DNA from 2 places in the Blautia sp. NSJ-175 genome. Region 1 is predicted to be linked to the other one. Evidence: riboswitches for the same ligand, from Rfam matches in the RefSeq annotation. Region 1 holds a riboswitch; the other holds the start of a gene.
The links. A riboswitch is a leader RNA that binds a small molecule or an ion and turns the genes downstream of it on or off. The one in region 1 is predicted to bind cobalamin.
Positions count from the first base shown of each region.

Region 2: another riboswitch for cobalamin. It lies ahead of MUB35_RS21045 (energy-coupling factor ABC transporter permease); the one in region 1 lies ahead of MUB35_RS04490 (hypothetical protein).

Region 1 covers NZ_JALIFQ010000002.1:205,947-213,883, forward strand. The annotation lists gene MUB35_RS04485 (hypothetical protein) at 1-3,942, opposite strand, end outside; gene MUB35_RS04490 (hypothetical protein) at 4,036-4,560, opposite strand; cobalamin riboswitch at 4,712-4,896, opposite strand; cobalamin riboswitch at 4,982-5,112, opposite strand; gene MUB35_RS04495 (leucine-rich repeat domain-containing protein) at 5,385-6,197, opposite strand; gene MUB35_RS04500 (AraC family transcriptional regulator) at 6,269-7,108, opposite strand; gene MUB35_RS04505 (UDP-N-acetylglucosamine 1-carboxyvinyltransferase) at 7,201-7,937, opposite strand, start outside.
Region 2 covers NZ_JALIFQ010000015.1:111,055-118,991, reverse strand. The annotation lists gene MUB35_RS21080 (cobyric acid synthase) at 1-483, shown strand, start outside; gene MUB35_RS21075 (precorrin-8X methylmutase) at 639-1,289, shown strand; gene MUB35_RS21070 (NADase-type glycan-binding domain-containing protein) at 1,390-2,934, shown strand; gene MUB35_RS30895 (sirohydrochlorin cobaltochelatase) at 3,029-3,817, opposite strand; partial or broken gene MUB35_RS30890 (energy-coupling factor ABC transporter ATP-binding protein) at 4,091-4,693, opposite strand; gene cbiQ (cobalt ECF transporter T component CbiQ) at 4,690-5,466, opposite strand; gene MUB35_RS21050 (energy-coupling factor ABC transporter substrate-binding protein) at 5,496-5,795, opposite strand; gene MUB35_RS21045 (energy-coupling factor ABC transporter permease) at 5,797-6,543, opposite strand; cobalamin riboswitch at 6,742-6,922, opposite strand; gene hemA (glutamyl-tRNA reductase) at 7,156-7,937, shown strand, end outside.

The sequences.
Region 1 (7,937 bases):
TCCTTCGTACTGCTCCGCAATCGTATTTAATGTCATTAACTTTTCATATGCATCGGGATTCTCATTCGCAAATATCTTCTGCTGTGCATCATCCATCTGTTGATATGTGCTGACTGCATCAGCAATTGCCCGCAGGATTTCTTCTGTCATCTGGATATCAGATCCATCCGGCTTTGTTCCTTCCAATTCATCCGGTGACGGGAGGTTCTCAACTTTATTCAACAAATTTTCTTTGGCAAGTGTCTCAAGTTTCTTCTCCGCCGCAACCAGCAGATCATAATTACTCACCTGCGAACGAAGAGCATCTGAGGACAAATTATCATAGAGACTGCGCACATTTCTGATAAACTCCTGATCCTCCAGTGTGACATCATCAAGATTTTCCAGTTTTGCAATATTATCAATCACATCTTTTACAGCTGCCGCATCCTTTTTCGCCTGATCAAGTGCAGAATAAACCGTTTCCAGTTTCTCCGACAATTCAGCATTTACCATTGCTTTCTGTTCAGATGTCAGCAGATTATAGTTACTGTATGCCTCCAGAATAGCAGCCTCATCCTCTGCCGTCACCTCATCCGGAGAAGGCAGTTCTGCGATCAGCGCTTCCACACTCTTAACTGCTTTTAGATCTTTTATTGTCTTTTCAGCCTGTATAAGAGCGGATGCATTACTAACTTTTGATTTCAAATCATCTGTAAGAGCGTCATATGATGTGCGGATGCTTTCCACTGTATCTGCATCATCCAAAGTGATCTCAGACGGCAGAGCCGCAATAGCTGACAGTACATCATATACTTTTCTGCTGTCCAGCAATACCTGGTACTTGTCCGCAAATGACTGATCGTCTTTATAGGACACATCTAAGTTTTCATATACAGCTTCCGCATCCTGAATAGCCTGTCCGCTTTCTAAGGTTACTTCTCCCACGACATCCACTAATTCGGAGAAATTCAGATAGGCTTCTGCTTTTTTCAAAACGCTCTTATTTGTAACATATCCCTGAAGCTTTTCCTTTAATTCTGTATCATCACCGCCAAGGGCTTCATAGGCACTTCCGGCAGTCTGAACTGATTCTTTTGTTACAGAAGCTAAATCTTCCAATTTACTGATAGACTCAATTACAGCGTCAATCTGCACGGACTCTTCATAACTGCAGACTCTTACCTGAGGTTGTCCTACCAATGTATAATCCACATCTGCAACGGCTGCGTATAACGCATAATATTCGTCCCCAAGCCCCTGAATGCTTTCCGCATCTGCACGTGCCGAATTTGCTGTATTCAGAGCATCCTCCAGAGCTTTTCTCTTGGTTTCATCAGTAATAGAGGAACCGTCTTCGCCATAACACTCCATGGCCGTATCAATCAGATTATCATATTTGTCAAGAGTCAGGGCATAACGACTCCATACGTTATCTCCATGTACAGTATCTCCCAAACCTATAATCGCATCTTTTGACCACATAGATTGTGTTTGGCTGATATCATACCAAAACGACCCATCCTCCAACTGATATCTCTGAAGCGCCTTTAATGGTGTAATTGTATCGCTTACTGCAAAGACTTTTTCAATATCGATTCCTGCTGCTGCCATTCCTTCAAGTACACAGCCGTGAGATATCGTATTTGCATACTTGTACCAGAAATTATAAAACATTCCTGCTTCGTCTCCCTCAGTGATTAACGTCGACCGAAATCCTTCCACAAGGGATGCTAATTTAGTTTTGGAAACCTGGTCAGCAATAGCCCCCAGTGCCCACGCACGCATGTCCAGATCAAACGTATCAGAAGCAGCTAACCCCGTCACATCATCTATCAACCCATCAGGTATATTGGCACCTGCTGCTTTTAAAGCCATCAACGCCCATATCGTATTAGCATATGGTCCCGTCCAATTTTTTTCCAAATGTTCAACCAGGTTATTTCCTTTATCGTCTGTATAATTATATGGGTTTTCTCCTGTCATAATTAATTGAATGATTGTCCTTGCATAGTCGGTGGGCTGACTATATGTATTTTCATTTACATCATTCACAGCCGCCCCGTCCAAATTATTATTCTCATCTGTTGATGTAGCACATGCCATAAATATTGGCCATGAACCTCCCAGATTCTTTTTCTCTTCTTCTGGACGTGCGTACCATCCGGAAAGAATATCATTCGCCAGATCTTTTGTCTCCTGAGAAATAGAGTAATATGGAAGTGTACCATCTTGTTTCTGATGAAGGAAAATATATACCTTAGAATTCAATCCATCTTCAGCCGTCACCTCAATTCTGGTGACATCGCCTGCATTGACCGTGTAAGTATTATCTTCGACTTCTGTTCCGTCTATTGTATAAGTTGCATCAGCAGAAATCTGAATATCATCAAACGTTATCTCTCCATCATCAGAATCCAGTTCCAGAATAAAACTATTCTCCCCGCTGTTCAAACTTTGCTCTAAATCTTTTACCGTACCTCCTTTTATGGTTAAAGCTTCTAAGGAACACCCACTTGATTTACGGACCACCTTTATTTTGTATATATCTTTGCTCACTCCATCCGGCGCAGTAATTTCAACATCTATAATCTTGTTTCCACTCTCATCTATCTCTATACCCGAATCATCTAAATTAACTCCTATATAATTGCCGCATTCCCCTTTTCCGTCATCAAAATAACCACCTTCGCTATTTTCGTTTCCAAGGACATTTACCTTCGCTCCGCCGGCAGAGGGAAGAACACTGAGCAAAAGTTTATTGTTCTTTGATGTTTTAGGAACACTGATGATATAATTCCCGGACTCCTTGTCTAACGCTGTCTCATATTGTATTGGGAACACATAGTTTTCAGGAAAAGATACTGCCTTAATCTCAGATATTTTCGTGTCACTGCTTTCTTCAATATCAGCCTCTTCACCATCCCAGTAAAAGATATAAGGTATATTCAAAACATATCTCGGCAGCATATTATCGGATTCGTTTAATCCTGGTACGCTAATATTCGTATCTAATATCTTCATCACAGGAGGCATTTCACTAAAATCAATATCCATCTTTATAGGTGGTACACCCAAAATAAAAGATAAATTAACTACGTTCAAACCCTTATGAGGCTTGATGACCGGAGTGTTGTATTTTCCTTTATATATATTACTGATTACATCAAACCGTTGTGGAGAGCTGCCGTTTACTGACATATAATTATTTCCTATATTCATCCAATAAAAGCAGGATTTCGTTATGGCACTTAGGTTAATTGTTTCCATTTTATTTTGCTGCCTGTTTACTACCATGGAAAAATTATCTATATCACCAGACAGCTCAGCATAATGATATAGACCGTCTTCAAAATTTGTTTTCTCTGTTTCCCCTGATAAAATTTCATCTGTCTCATTGTTTTTAATGCCTAAATATTCAACCAGAAACGGATAACCCGAGTCTGCTCCAAAGGACGTTTCCGTATTGAAAACAGCTATAAGATCTGTCTCTTTCCCATTTGCAGCTTCTACTTTAATATCAAAATACAATGCGCCAAATATAGATGTATTGGAATACATTTGCATATCACTCATAATATTGGAATAGGTTATAATAAAATGTGTCTTTCCATCTTTTACTGTATTCTCTATTTTTTTATCTGAATCAGCGAACAGGGTTCCCTCTTCATTATATATATCCAAGGAACCAAAGACCTCTGTAACTTTGCTTTCGGAATCTGGTAAAACGCCTTCTATTATAATTTGATCATTATAAAAAATTCTATAAAAATCCTTGTTTCCGACAAAGATATTTCCGTTTTCTTCCAATGGCTGTAATGAAAATTCATGGTCGCTATTTTTTATATTTATCTGTATCTGAGAATTATCTGCTGTATTCTCTGCTGCCCATACATCTGTCTTGTTTAGTACTGCGATCATTACAAGAACTGCCATACTCAAAATCTTTAGCAACTTCTTCATATTTCTTCCTCCATATTATATTCATATTAATTCACTAAGAAACAGGGCAGTATGTCTCCATACCGTCCTGTCCTCCTGGAATATTAATATTCTTTATTTAGAAGTAGTTTTAGGATAATAGTAGCTAGCATAGCTAAGTACAACTGATGAACGATCCTGGCTAATTGTATTCTGGCTCATATAATTGTTTTCATTTAATGGTGTATTTCCATCAAATCCCGAATACGTCCAGCCCACACCATAATATGCAGCATCTGACTCGTACGCTTTTCCCTGATAAAACAGATTTGTTTCTGCGGTTCCACCTATATACAGTCCATCTATTGCGTTGTATTTAATATCTGGATTCTGCCAATCCGGTACCACCTTCCAGAATCCCTTTGTAATATCAAGGTTCATCTTAGGAAGCGCTTCTTTTACTATTAACTCCACATTGGTACCAGGCGCCACTTTAACTGTAGCACTCCCGTTCAATGCAGGATGTGTCCCATCCGCCACAGCATTTAACGTCACCGTTACGGAAATATCATTATCGGCTGCAAACACACTGATGCTCATCGACAGCATCATAACCATTGCCAATACAATACCTAAAAACCGTTTCATACCTTTTTTCATTTTGTTTCCTCCTTATGATATTTTTTATTTTGCCTTCCGGCAGTATCTATCACAACAAGACTGGGCCCTCGTCTTGTCATAATCTATTAAATTATTCAAAAAATGGTACAAAAAATACACGTCCGTCATGCCTTCGGACACTGCAAATAATTGGTTTGCCACAACTGTGTTTGTGTTCTGACTTGGGTTCGTCCTACTAAAAGCGCCTTCCCGGGAATGATGCCCAGTGGCTTTGCTGCTTTGTTCGTCCCCCTTACAGCAGGGATGTTCTGCCCGGATTCTCACCGGATTCCTTTAAACAGGGCTATTGCCCTGACCACAGAAGATATATTTAATTTTTCTGTTCAAACTATAAAACGCCTTCCCGTACATACAGGAAGGCGTTATGGATTCATAATAAATATACCCAGACTGCTCCCTTGTACATGACAGGAAAACAGCGGGCACTGACTTTGTTTACAGTAGATTTACATCTGTTCCGGATTCTCACCGGATTTCCCATTATTATTCTGACATTATGCATCAGAATAAACTGCAATCTTTTTTCTATATTCTCGATATGGCTACATTCTAACTCATTTGGTAATATTTGTCAATATACTGTGCAATAATTTTCTTACTTTGTACATATGTCATAACAGGTCACACGCCATTGCCCCGGGAGGTGTTTTCTCCAAGGGGATGCTGCGCGATGCGAAGCAAAATCCCGAGTTAGCCAGCGCCAAAATGCAATTTATTGCATTTTGTACCCTAAAGGGCAGAACTGTGCATCGCGAAACGTGTTACTGGGCACGCAGTGAACAGTAACCATATGTCACTATTTTTCAGATGCCGTCGGCATATTCCACCTGAATGCCGTATTGTGCCGCATAGGTCTCCATCTTACTTCCCCGGCGGCAGCGGATGACACAGTTCTTATTGGTCAGCCATTCCCCCACATCCTGTGGGTCATGGAGGATTTCCAGCACCTTCAGGTTATTGCAGCCATGAAAAGCCCATTTTCCTATCTTCTGCACCGACGGCGGAATGAAAACATACTCCAGCTTCTTACATTTTAGAAATGCACTCTCACCGATCATTTCCAGATGTTCCGGAAAATGCAGGGATTTGAGGCCACACTGATAAAATGCCTGGTTTTCTATCCTGTGCAGTTTTTCGGGAAATTTTATATCCTCCAGGGACTCGCACTTATAGAACGCCTGATTCCCAATTGTCCACATCACCTCGGGCAGTGTAACATTGGAAAGGGCACGGCAGTTGGCAAATGTCATGTCCGGCAGTATCCTGCAGTTTCCCATGGGGTCAAACAGGGCTTTCTCCATCCTCTTGCATCCGTCAAATACGCCTTTTCCCAATTCCCTCACTGTCTTTGGCAGCAGTATCTCCCTCAGATTGCTGCAGTTGCCGAAGGCACCCTTCTTGATCACATATACTCTGGGCAGCGCTGCATGCCTGAGAGCTGTGCAGTTAAAAAACGCCTCTGTACCCACGACACGGACAGCGGGCAGTTTTATGTTCTTTACCTTGATATTATTCTTAAGAAAACACACGCCCAGCATTTGGTAACAGGCAGGTATCTGCATATCCTCCTCCGCTGCGCGAATAACATTTTTTCGTTCCAGTACACAATATTCCATCTTTCTTCACTCCCGCCTTGCATATGTGCCATTATAACATAGAGAGGGAATATTTTTGTTGTCCAAACTGGTTATATTAAAGGAAGATAAACAGAAACTTTATTTCCGTAATACCGTTCAAATGTAAAACCCATTCTGTCTGCAATGACATCATTGGCAGGCACCCACTCCCTGAATATGTATTTGCAGAGATATCTCACGGTCTCTGCCAGCTCTTTTTTGTCTGAATCCTGTTTTGTCTCGAACACAGCATAGCGCCTCCCCGGTATGGTTACAGTTACAAGACCCTCGGGCACACAGGAGAAATTTTTGACGACAGGCCCCATAAGATATGTGATCTCCTGGCTGTCCAGGGGATGATACCACATGGCTATGTAATCATCCTTGAAACACTGCATTCCGGAAAGCTCCGCGTTATCTATTTCCGGAAACTCATGGTCCAGCCAGTAAGCCACCTCCTCCAGAAGGTCAATATCTGCTCCTTCCTCCGGAATGATTGACCGTCCGGCCATCTTCAGCTCCTGTGTCTCCAGAAATGAAATGCGTATCTGATTCCCGTCGTATTCCGGTTCAGGCAGCACATCCAGCCTGATATCATCCTGCCGCTTTAATTCACTGGCAGGAAAACCAAATTCCTTCTTAAAGGCTTTGGCAAATCCAGCTGCTGTCTCAAAACCATACATTGACGCGGCATTCCCAATCTGTTCTCCGTCCCCAATCCTGGCTGCTGCTTTGAGAAGCCGCCTCCTGCGTATATACTCTCCCAGAGGCATATCGTAATACATGCGGAAAAGGTGGCGAAAATGATCTGTGGAATAGCCGAAAGCCTCTGCAATATCATCCTGCCCGTACTCCATATCCAAATGTGTCTCTATATAGGCCAGTATCTTATCGTCCATGATCTTTTTCATATGTACCTTCCCCCATGCTTTTTCGACATATTTCGACAAACAAAATAGGATGCCGCACGCCCTGCGCAGCATCCCTGTTTTTTTATTTCCTGTCAGCCTACACGAAGCTGAAATTTCTGTATATCCTTCTCACTGGAAACCTTCTCAATCTCTGCTCCCAGGCATCTTAATTTCTCTTCAAAACGCTCATATCCCCGCTGGATATAAACAATATCGTCCACAATGGTAAGTCCCTCTGCCGCAAGTCCTGCAATGACAAGAGCCGCTCCCGCGCGCAGATCGGGCGCACTTACCCTGGCACCGGTCAGTTTGTGTACCCCGTCAATAATGGCTGTATTGCCCTCCACCTTGATGCTGGCTCCCATACGGGAAAGCTCGTCCGCGTATTTGAAACGGTTCTCGAAAATGGACTCCGTCACAATGCTTGTCCCCTCCGCCAGTGTCAGTGCCACAGTAAACTGGGGCTGCATGTCTGTGGGATAGCCCGGATAGGGCATGGTTTTTACATGGGTGCGTTTCAGGCGTTTGGAGGCTACTACGCGTACCGCGTCATCGAATTCCTCCACCTCACATCCGATCTCCTCTAATTTGGCTGTGGTCGCCTCAAGATGCTTCGGAATCACGTTCTTCACCATAATATCCCCCATGGTAGCTGCTGCAGCGCACATGAAAGTACCCGCCTCAATCTGATCCGGGATGATGGAATAACTGGTTCCGTGAAGCTTCTCCACGCCTTTGATACGGATAACATCCGTACCGGCGCCCTTGATGTTGGCTCCCATACTGTTCAGGAAGTTGGCCACATCCACCACGTGAGGCTCTCTGGCCG
Region 2 (7,937 bases), on a different contig from region 1:
CCGGATCATGTGGAAGCAGGCGGACAGTTAAAGGGCATGGGGCTTCTTCCCATGGATACCATATTCCGGGGCGCCAAGACAAGGACCAGAGTGCAGGGAAGCTTTCCAAAGGTGGAAGGCGTATTAAAAGGCCTGACAGGCGTTAAGCTGGAGGGCTATGAAATCCATATGGGAGTGACAACCCTGAAAGAAGGAGCCAGCCCCTTTGTGAACATCACAGATACGGTGAAGGGCACATCCAAGGAGGACGGAGCCTGTGCAGGAAATGTCTATGGTTCTTATGTGCACGGTATTTTTGACAAAGAGGAAGTGGCCAGGAAGATAGTGGAAGCCATAGGGGAAATAAAAGGCCTGGATGTAAGCCAGATGACAGGTGTGGAATTTGCAGAGTTTAAGGAGACACAGTACGATATTCTGGCAAGTGAGCTGAGAAAGCATCTGGATATGAAAAAGATATATGAAATCCTGGAAGCCGGCATATAGAAAGGTAACAGTTCAGATAAGCTGAACTGTTACGCATCCAGCCATGAAAAATCGCTTCGAGATGGGCTGGATGCCTGCAGGCGCTACCTGTTCATACGGTCAGTGCAGTAAATGCGCAGACCTGTCTGAACTGTTATATAGAAAGGGCAGATGAGATGAAGACAGAATTAGAAAATGTAAAACCAAAAGAGATTGAAACAAGAAGCTTTGAGATTATTACAGAGGAGCTGGGAGACAGAAAACTGATTCCGGGTACAGAGCTGATCGTAAAACGCTGTATTCATACAAGCGCTGATTTTGATTATGCGGAGAATCTCTGCTTTTCCGAGCATGCAGTGGAGAAAGCCATCGATGCCATTAAGAATGGTGCCTGTATTGTGACAGATACACAGATGGCAAAAGCGGGCATTAACAAGAAAGCGCTGGCAAAGTACGGCGGGGAGGTTTTCTGTTTTATGTCTGATGAGGATGTGGCTTTTGCGGCAAAGAGCCAGGGGACGACACGTGCGGTGGCAAGTATGGACAAAGCCGCTTCCATGGGAAAGCCTCTTATATTCGCCATCGGCAATGCGCCCACAGCCCTGGTCCGTCTGTATGAACTGATCAGGGAGGGAAAAATTTCTCCATATCTCATAATAGGGGTTCCCGTAGGCTTTGTAAATGTGGTACAATCTAAGGAAATGATCATGGAAACAGAAGTTCCCTACATTGTGGCAAGGGGAAGAAAGGGCGGCAGCAACATCGCAGCCTGTATCTGCAATGCGCTTCTCTATATGATTGATAATGAGAGGGACTACTGGAAATAAAATTTCTGTTCACTCTGTGTTATGCAGCACAAACTGCGATACACAGAAAAGAGCACTGCAAAACACATCAGAGTGAAATGGCAGAAAGGGGAAGTATAATATGAAGTGTGAAAGATGCGGCCATGAGCTGGACAACGATGATTTATTCTGCTCAAAGTGCGGAAAAGCGGTGTTCGAGGAATACATGGATGAGGACGACATCTGGGAGTTTTATAAAAGCGACGAAGAGCTGAAGGCCATGAAGATGGAGGCTGCCGCAGCAGCGGATAAGGATACAGAGGATTCCGCTCACAGCGTTGCAGCAGCCGCGGCAGCAGGGTATGAAAAGTCTGATAAAGCCTATGTTTCCGAGAATCAGAGGGAGGGGAATGGTTCCGGGAATGTGGATGCGAAAGCAGCAGATGCGGTAAAAGCAGATTATGATGCAGGTGCTAAAGCGGCAGACGTGGTACAAGCAGACTATGATGCAGATTCTAAAGCGGCAGACGTGGTACAAGCAGACTATGATGCAGATTCTAAAGCGGCAGATACGCCAAAAGCTGATTATGATGCAGATGTTAAAGCAGCGGATGCTGTAATAGCAGACCATAATATAGATAACAGCGCAGCAGATTCCGAAAATACGGATCATGAGGAGACAGATTACAAAGCAGCGGACCCCGTAAGCACAGAGGATTCTGACGCAGAATACAGTGATGCAGATATTATGGATTCAGACTCTGCAGACACAGAGGAACTTCCTTTTGAAAATCTGGTCAGTCAGGCACAGAAATCTGCTGCGAACAAGCCAAAAAAAGAAAAACATCGGGGAGAGCCTGAGAAAAAGAGTCCCATCTGGCTCATATCCGGTTGTATTTTGATCGTATGTCTTCTGATCGGCATTCTGTGGGGTGTGCGCACCATGCAGCAGATGGATGAGGAGAAGAAGGCATACTATGCCAAGATAGAGCCGGAAGACAAAACGTCCGGTGCGCAGGCGCAGAATACAGAGAATAAGCAGGATGCAGCCAACAAGGACACAGACAGCGGCGAAGAGGCAGATAAAGATGCCGGCAAGAAGGACAGCGGTGCTGCAGATGCTGACAAGAAAGATAAGGACAAAGAGCCGGAGAAGGAAGAAAAGCCTAAGGAAGAAAAAAAGGAAGAGAAGAAAGAGGAAAAGAAACAGGAATATTTTAAACAGGTGGATGCAGACAGCATTGACTTTTCAAAATTCCAGAAGGTTTCCATTGCATCCGCTGACCAGAATTCCCAGCAGTCCTCCGAAAAATATGATTACAGTGCAGCCAGCGCTGTGGATGGTGACACTGCTTCCTCCTGGCAGGAGGGAGAAGACGGACTGGGCGAAGGCACCGGCATCCGGCTGGATTTTGACAAAGCCCGCAAAGTGCAGTACATGGTGCTTTACCTGGGCAACTGGAGAAGTGAAAACATGTGGGAGGCAAATGCCAGACCCGCGTCCCTGACCATCAGCGTGGGCGATTCCCAGAAAAAGGATGTGGAGTTCTCTGATGAGATGAAAGCGTTCTGTCTGTCCTTTGATGAACCCGTGGAAGCTTCCTATGTATCCCTTTATATCAAAAGCGGATATGAAGGAGACAGATGGAATGACAACTGTATCTCCGAAGTTGAGATATATGAATAACAATATAAAAAGGCCATGGAGCAGAAGAGCAGCTTTCTGCTTCATGGCCTTTTTGGCAACAGCTCCGATGCCTGAATGGCTGTCGGAGACATATTTATCTGTCAATCGCACGGATGTGGTCAATAAAGAGACTGCGTATGCCTTCATATTCACCGAGACCTTTTAACACGGTCTTCACTTCATATCCCTCGTCTTTAAACTGGCTGTACCAGGATTCCGGGTCATCTCCTGCCATATCATTTTTCGCGTGGTCCCCTGCCACGATCATAAAGGGAGCCAGAACTACTTCCTTTGGCCGGTAAGCCTTCACCATTTTTTTCAGGCTTTCCATGGAAGGATAGGCTTCCACGGTCCCAAGGAAGAAATTGTGGTAGCCTTTATCCTTGAACGTGTAATCAAGAGCCGCATAGATGGAGTTGGCAAAATGTGTGGTGCCGTGTCCCATGAATACCAGTGCCTGATCCTTTGTAATATGGGAAAATTCCCGGGCGATGGCAGCGATCACTTTATGGCTGTCATCCTCTGTGGTGAGCAGCGGATCTCCGAAAGAAATGGAGTGGAAGGAATCCCGGAAGGAGAGGGCGTCCTCCTTCATTCGGTCATTTTCAATGCCGTTGATCACATGGGTGGGCTGTACCAGCACATCCGTGATGCCGTCGGCTGCCATCTGCTCCATGGCCTCCTTTACTGTGGGGACAATAATGTTGTCACGGTTTTTCAGCTTCCGTATGATCATTTTGCTGGTCCATGCCCGGTAGACAGGGTATTCGGGAAATGCCTGTCTCATGGAATCTTCAATGGCGTCAATGGTGACCTTTCTGGTGTCCTCATGGCTGGTGCCGAAGCTGACTGCCAGGATTGCTTTCTTTGTCTCTGTGTTCACTGGTGATATTCCTCCGTAATGTGTAGTATTCATATTGACATCTGCGATGTATTTTTCCAGAGTCTTCAGATTTTTGGGGACAGGCAGTGTGGGCTTTAAAATACCCTTCATACACAGACTGTCAAACAGCTCCAGAACAGCAGGCGGTTCCAGGTTCGTCCGGGCGAGGACTGCCTTGTTGCTGAATACATCAGCAGGGGTGCCGTGCATGAGAACCTTTCCCTCATGAAAAAGCATGATCTCATCTGCCCACTCATAGGCATAATTCACATCATGGGTGGCCATGAGGACGGTGATCCCGGCCTCTGTCAGACGATTGACGATGTGGTTGACCATGGTGGTGTGTTTGGGGTCCAGAGCCGCTGCCGGTTCATCTAAAATGATAATATCCGGATGCATAACAAGGATGTCTGCAATCGAGACCTGTTTTTTCTGCCCTCCGCTTAGGGAGTGGGTAGGCTTGTGGCGGAAAGGTGTGATCTCCAGATGATCAATAACCTCCTCCACCTCTTTTTTTGCATCCTCCTCGGACACACCCAGATTCAGGATGCCAAAGGAGATTTCCTGGTATACACTGGCTGAGAAGAGCTGGTTGTCAGGGTCCTGGAATACGATTCCTACCTTGCTGCGCAGTTTTAAGAGCCCCTTCTTGTCATAGGTGACCGGTTCTCCGTCAAAGTACAGGGTACCGGAGGAGGGACGGTGAATGCCGTTGCAGCATAAAAAGAAAGTGGATTTTCCGGAACCGTTGGAACCCATAAACGCAACTTTTTGTCCGCGTTTGATTTCCAGACTGAGACCGTTTAACGAATGGGAATTTTCATCGTCATAAGAAAAATATAAATTCTCTGCTTTCAGTATAATGTCATTGTTCATGTGAAGAACCTCCTCCAGATCATGATGGAAAATAAAAAGATTTCAAATAAAACAATCCACACAATCACTTTTTTCTTAGGAGGATAGGTTTCATTCAAAACATGGATGGTGCCGTCATAGCAGCGTGCTTCCATGGCACTGTAGAGGGCATTGGAGCGCTTTACTGCCCGAATCATCAAAACAGAGCCAAGGGAGCCGAAGGACTTTAAGCTTGTCCTGTAATCCCTGTTTCCAAGGCGGCTGTTCTGTGATGTGGAAATATAATACGCAGTGTCCAGCAGCACGAAGATGAACCGGTAGATGAGCAGCATAAGCTCGATCATCAGTTTGGGACAGTGGAGCTTTCCCAGTACATTTAAGATGTCCGGCATAGGTGTTGTCATGGACAGAAAATACAGGCAGGAGACTGCGGAAAGTGCCGTCAGGATCAACTGCAGAGCGTAGAGCAGGGCATCCAGACTTCCTGTGAGATATAAGCTCCCGATTGGGATGGCAAACAGGTCCAGCGGTTCGTGCTTTACATTCAGAACAATGGCAATGGTGCTCAGAATCAAGAAAGCCAGCGGCACAGTCATAAAGTGCAGATAGCGGGAAAAAGGGATTCCCCCCTTATAAACGGTGAGAATCCCTGTAACTGCTAAAACAATGCATGCGACCACGATGGAACGACTCATTACACAAAAAAGAAGTGTAATCATCGCAAACGCAAACTTTTCACCGGCATTTTCATATCTAAGCTTGGAAGTATAGCAAAGCTTATCAATGGTTATCATAAGTTACTCCTTTCGCCGGATGAAAAGTATCATTCGCCTTTTCCCAGCTTCTTTCTTTCTACAAAACGTCCCATAAAGAAGGCCAGAATGCCCACTCCGATGGAAGACTGTACGCAGAACAGAAGACTTTCCACTTCGCCCGGAAGCTCGCGGCCAAGCATTTTTTCAAGGAGCGGTTCCGCGATGGGCTGGAATCCGGAATCCACTTCCTCAACTATTTGGCTGCCGGCATCATCAGAGCCGCCGAAATCCGCATCCTTTAATGCAAAAAGCGGAACAAACGCAATTAAGAGAATCACAACTATTAATCCAATCACTGTTTTTTTCATATTACTTTGCCCCCTTTAAAAACCCGATGGTACGAAGTTCCGGTTTCGCATAGGTTTCAAGACCCATGATAATGAGAACTGTGATGACGCCTTCGATAATTGCCAGAGATAACTGTGTGGGTGCAAACATCAGCAGGAATTTTCCCATGGCTCCCATGATCGTGGTATCTGCATGATGAGCCAGAGCCAGCTGAACAGCAGTAACGCAGTATGTAAATAAATCGCCCAGGGTTGCTGCAAGGAAAATGGAAATATGCTTGTTTACCTTGCATTTTTTACATACGAAGAAAATTCCGTAGGATACAAAAGGTCCTGCAATCGCCATGGAAAAAGTATTGGCGCCCAGTGTGGTGAGTCCGCCGTGTGCCAGCAGGATTGCCTGGAAGAGCAGTACGATGATACCCAGAATGGAAACTGCGCTGGGACCGAAAAGGATAGCACCCAGTCCGGTTCCTGTCATATGGGAACAGCTTCCTGTTACAGACGGGATTTTCAGGGATGAAATAACGAACACGAATGCTCCTGACATTGCCAGCAGAGTGATCAGGTTTCTGTGTTCATTCAGGGTTTTCTTGATGGACATGAATCCTGCGATCAGGAATGGTACGCAGATGACACCCCATGCGATGCAGAACCCTCCGGGAAGATAACCTTCCATGATGTGCATGGCGCTGACGTTGGGCACGATACCAAAGGTCAGTGCGAACATGCTTGCCAGTACAATGATTTTTTTCTGTTTCTTACTCATTTTGTCTTTTCCTCCTTCTGATCGAGTAATAAAGCCTTACCCTTTAACCGGCAAAAGGCCAAAAAGGGTATAAAAAAACCTGGCGGCAGAAATACCGACAGGCCATCAGAAGAACAAACGCGGGGCAGGTGACTTTATACAAAGAATAAATGCCGTATCCGCCTGTTCTTACACAAGGCCATCGTTCGTAACCATTGTGTAAATCGTTTGTGACAGGCAGGTCTTCTGACTCGGGCCTCATCGCTGCATTTTGCCTTCCCAGTTTCCCAGTGACATTATAAAATGCAGCTCTTCCCTCACAGCGGCGTGACCGTGTGAGCTTTTAACTCAACTTTCCTATTCTTCCGCAAAAGCGGACACCTGTGCACACTCAATTCTGTGATTATTGTATCTCCCCGGAAGTTTTTTGTCAATTGAATTCGACAAGAAAAATCAGAAAACTATTATGGCACCAGATCTTCCTGCCGGGTATACGGGGAACAAGATGTTGCACCCGTTTTCATTCTGTGCTAATATGAAAAAACAGCAGGTGCCGTATAAGATTTGGAACAGTCATATTTTATGACCGCGGCATCTAAAAAACGGAAACGAAAGATATGGAGTGTAGGAACTATGAGTATTTCCATGATTGGAATTGATCACAGCAGAGCATCCGTAGATGTCCGGGCCAGATTTTCTTTCACCAAAAAAAATGCGGTGAGCGCTATGGAGCGTCTGAAAGAAGACAGGGACATCTTAGGGTGTATTATTTTGTCGACCTGCAACCGGATGGAGATCTGGGCCAGTGTGCAGGAAGACTGGGAGGGGTCCCTTCTTAGCTTTTTATGCAGAGAAAAAGAAGTTCCCGAGGAGGAATACCGGGAGTATTTTATCACAAGGGAAGGAAGGGAGGCTGTGGAGCATCTGTTTTATCTGACCAGCGGCCTGAAATCCCAGATTCTGGCGGAGGACCAGATCATTACCCAGGTGAAGGACGCACTGACTCTTTCCAGGGATGCCTACTGTACGGACGGTGTGCTGGAGGTGCTTTTTCGGATGGCAGTGACGGCGGCGAAGAAGGTTAAGACAGAAGTGGTATTTTCAAGGGCCAATACCTCTGTCATCCATCAGGCCATTGACAGGCTGGAAAACCAGGGATTTTCCATTCAGGGAAAAACCTGCATGGTCATCGGCAACGGGGAGATGGGAAAGGTGACAGCACTGGCTCTGAAAGAAGCAGGCGCTGATGTGACCGTGACCGTCCGTCAGTACCGGAGCGGCATTGTGACCATTCCCCAGGGGTGTGAGCGTATCAACTACGGCGACAGAATGGAACTGCTGCCAAAATGTGATCTGGTGGTATCCGCCACAGCCAGCCCGAACTGCACCATAACAAAAGAGCTTTTTGAAAACGC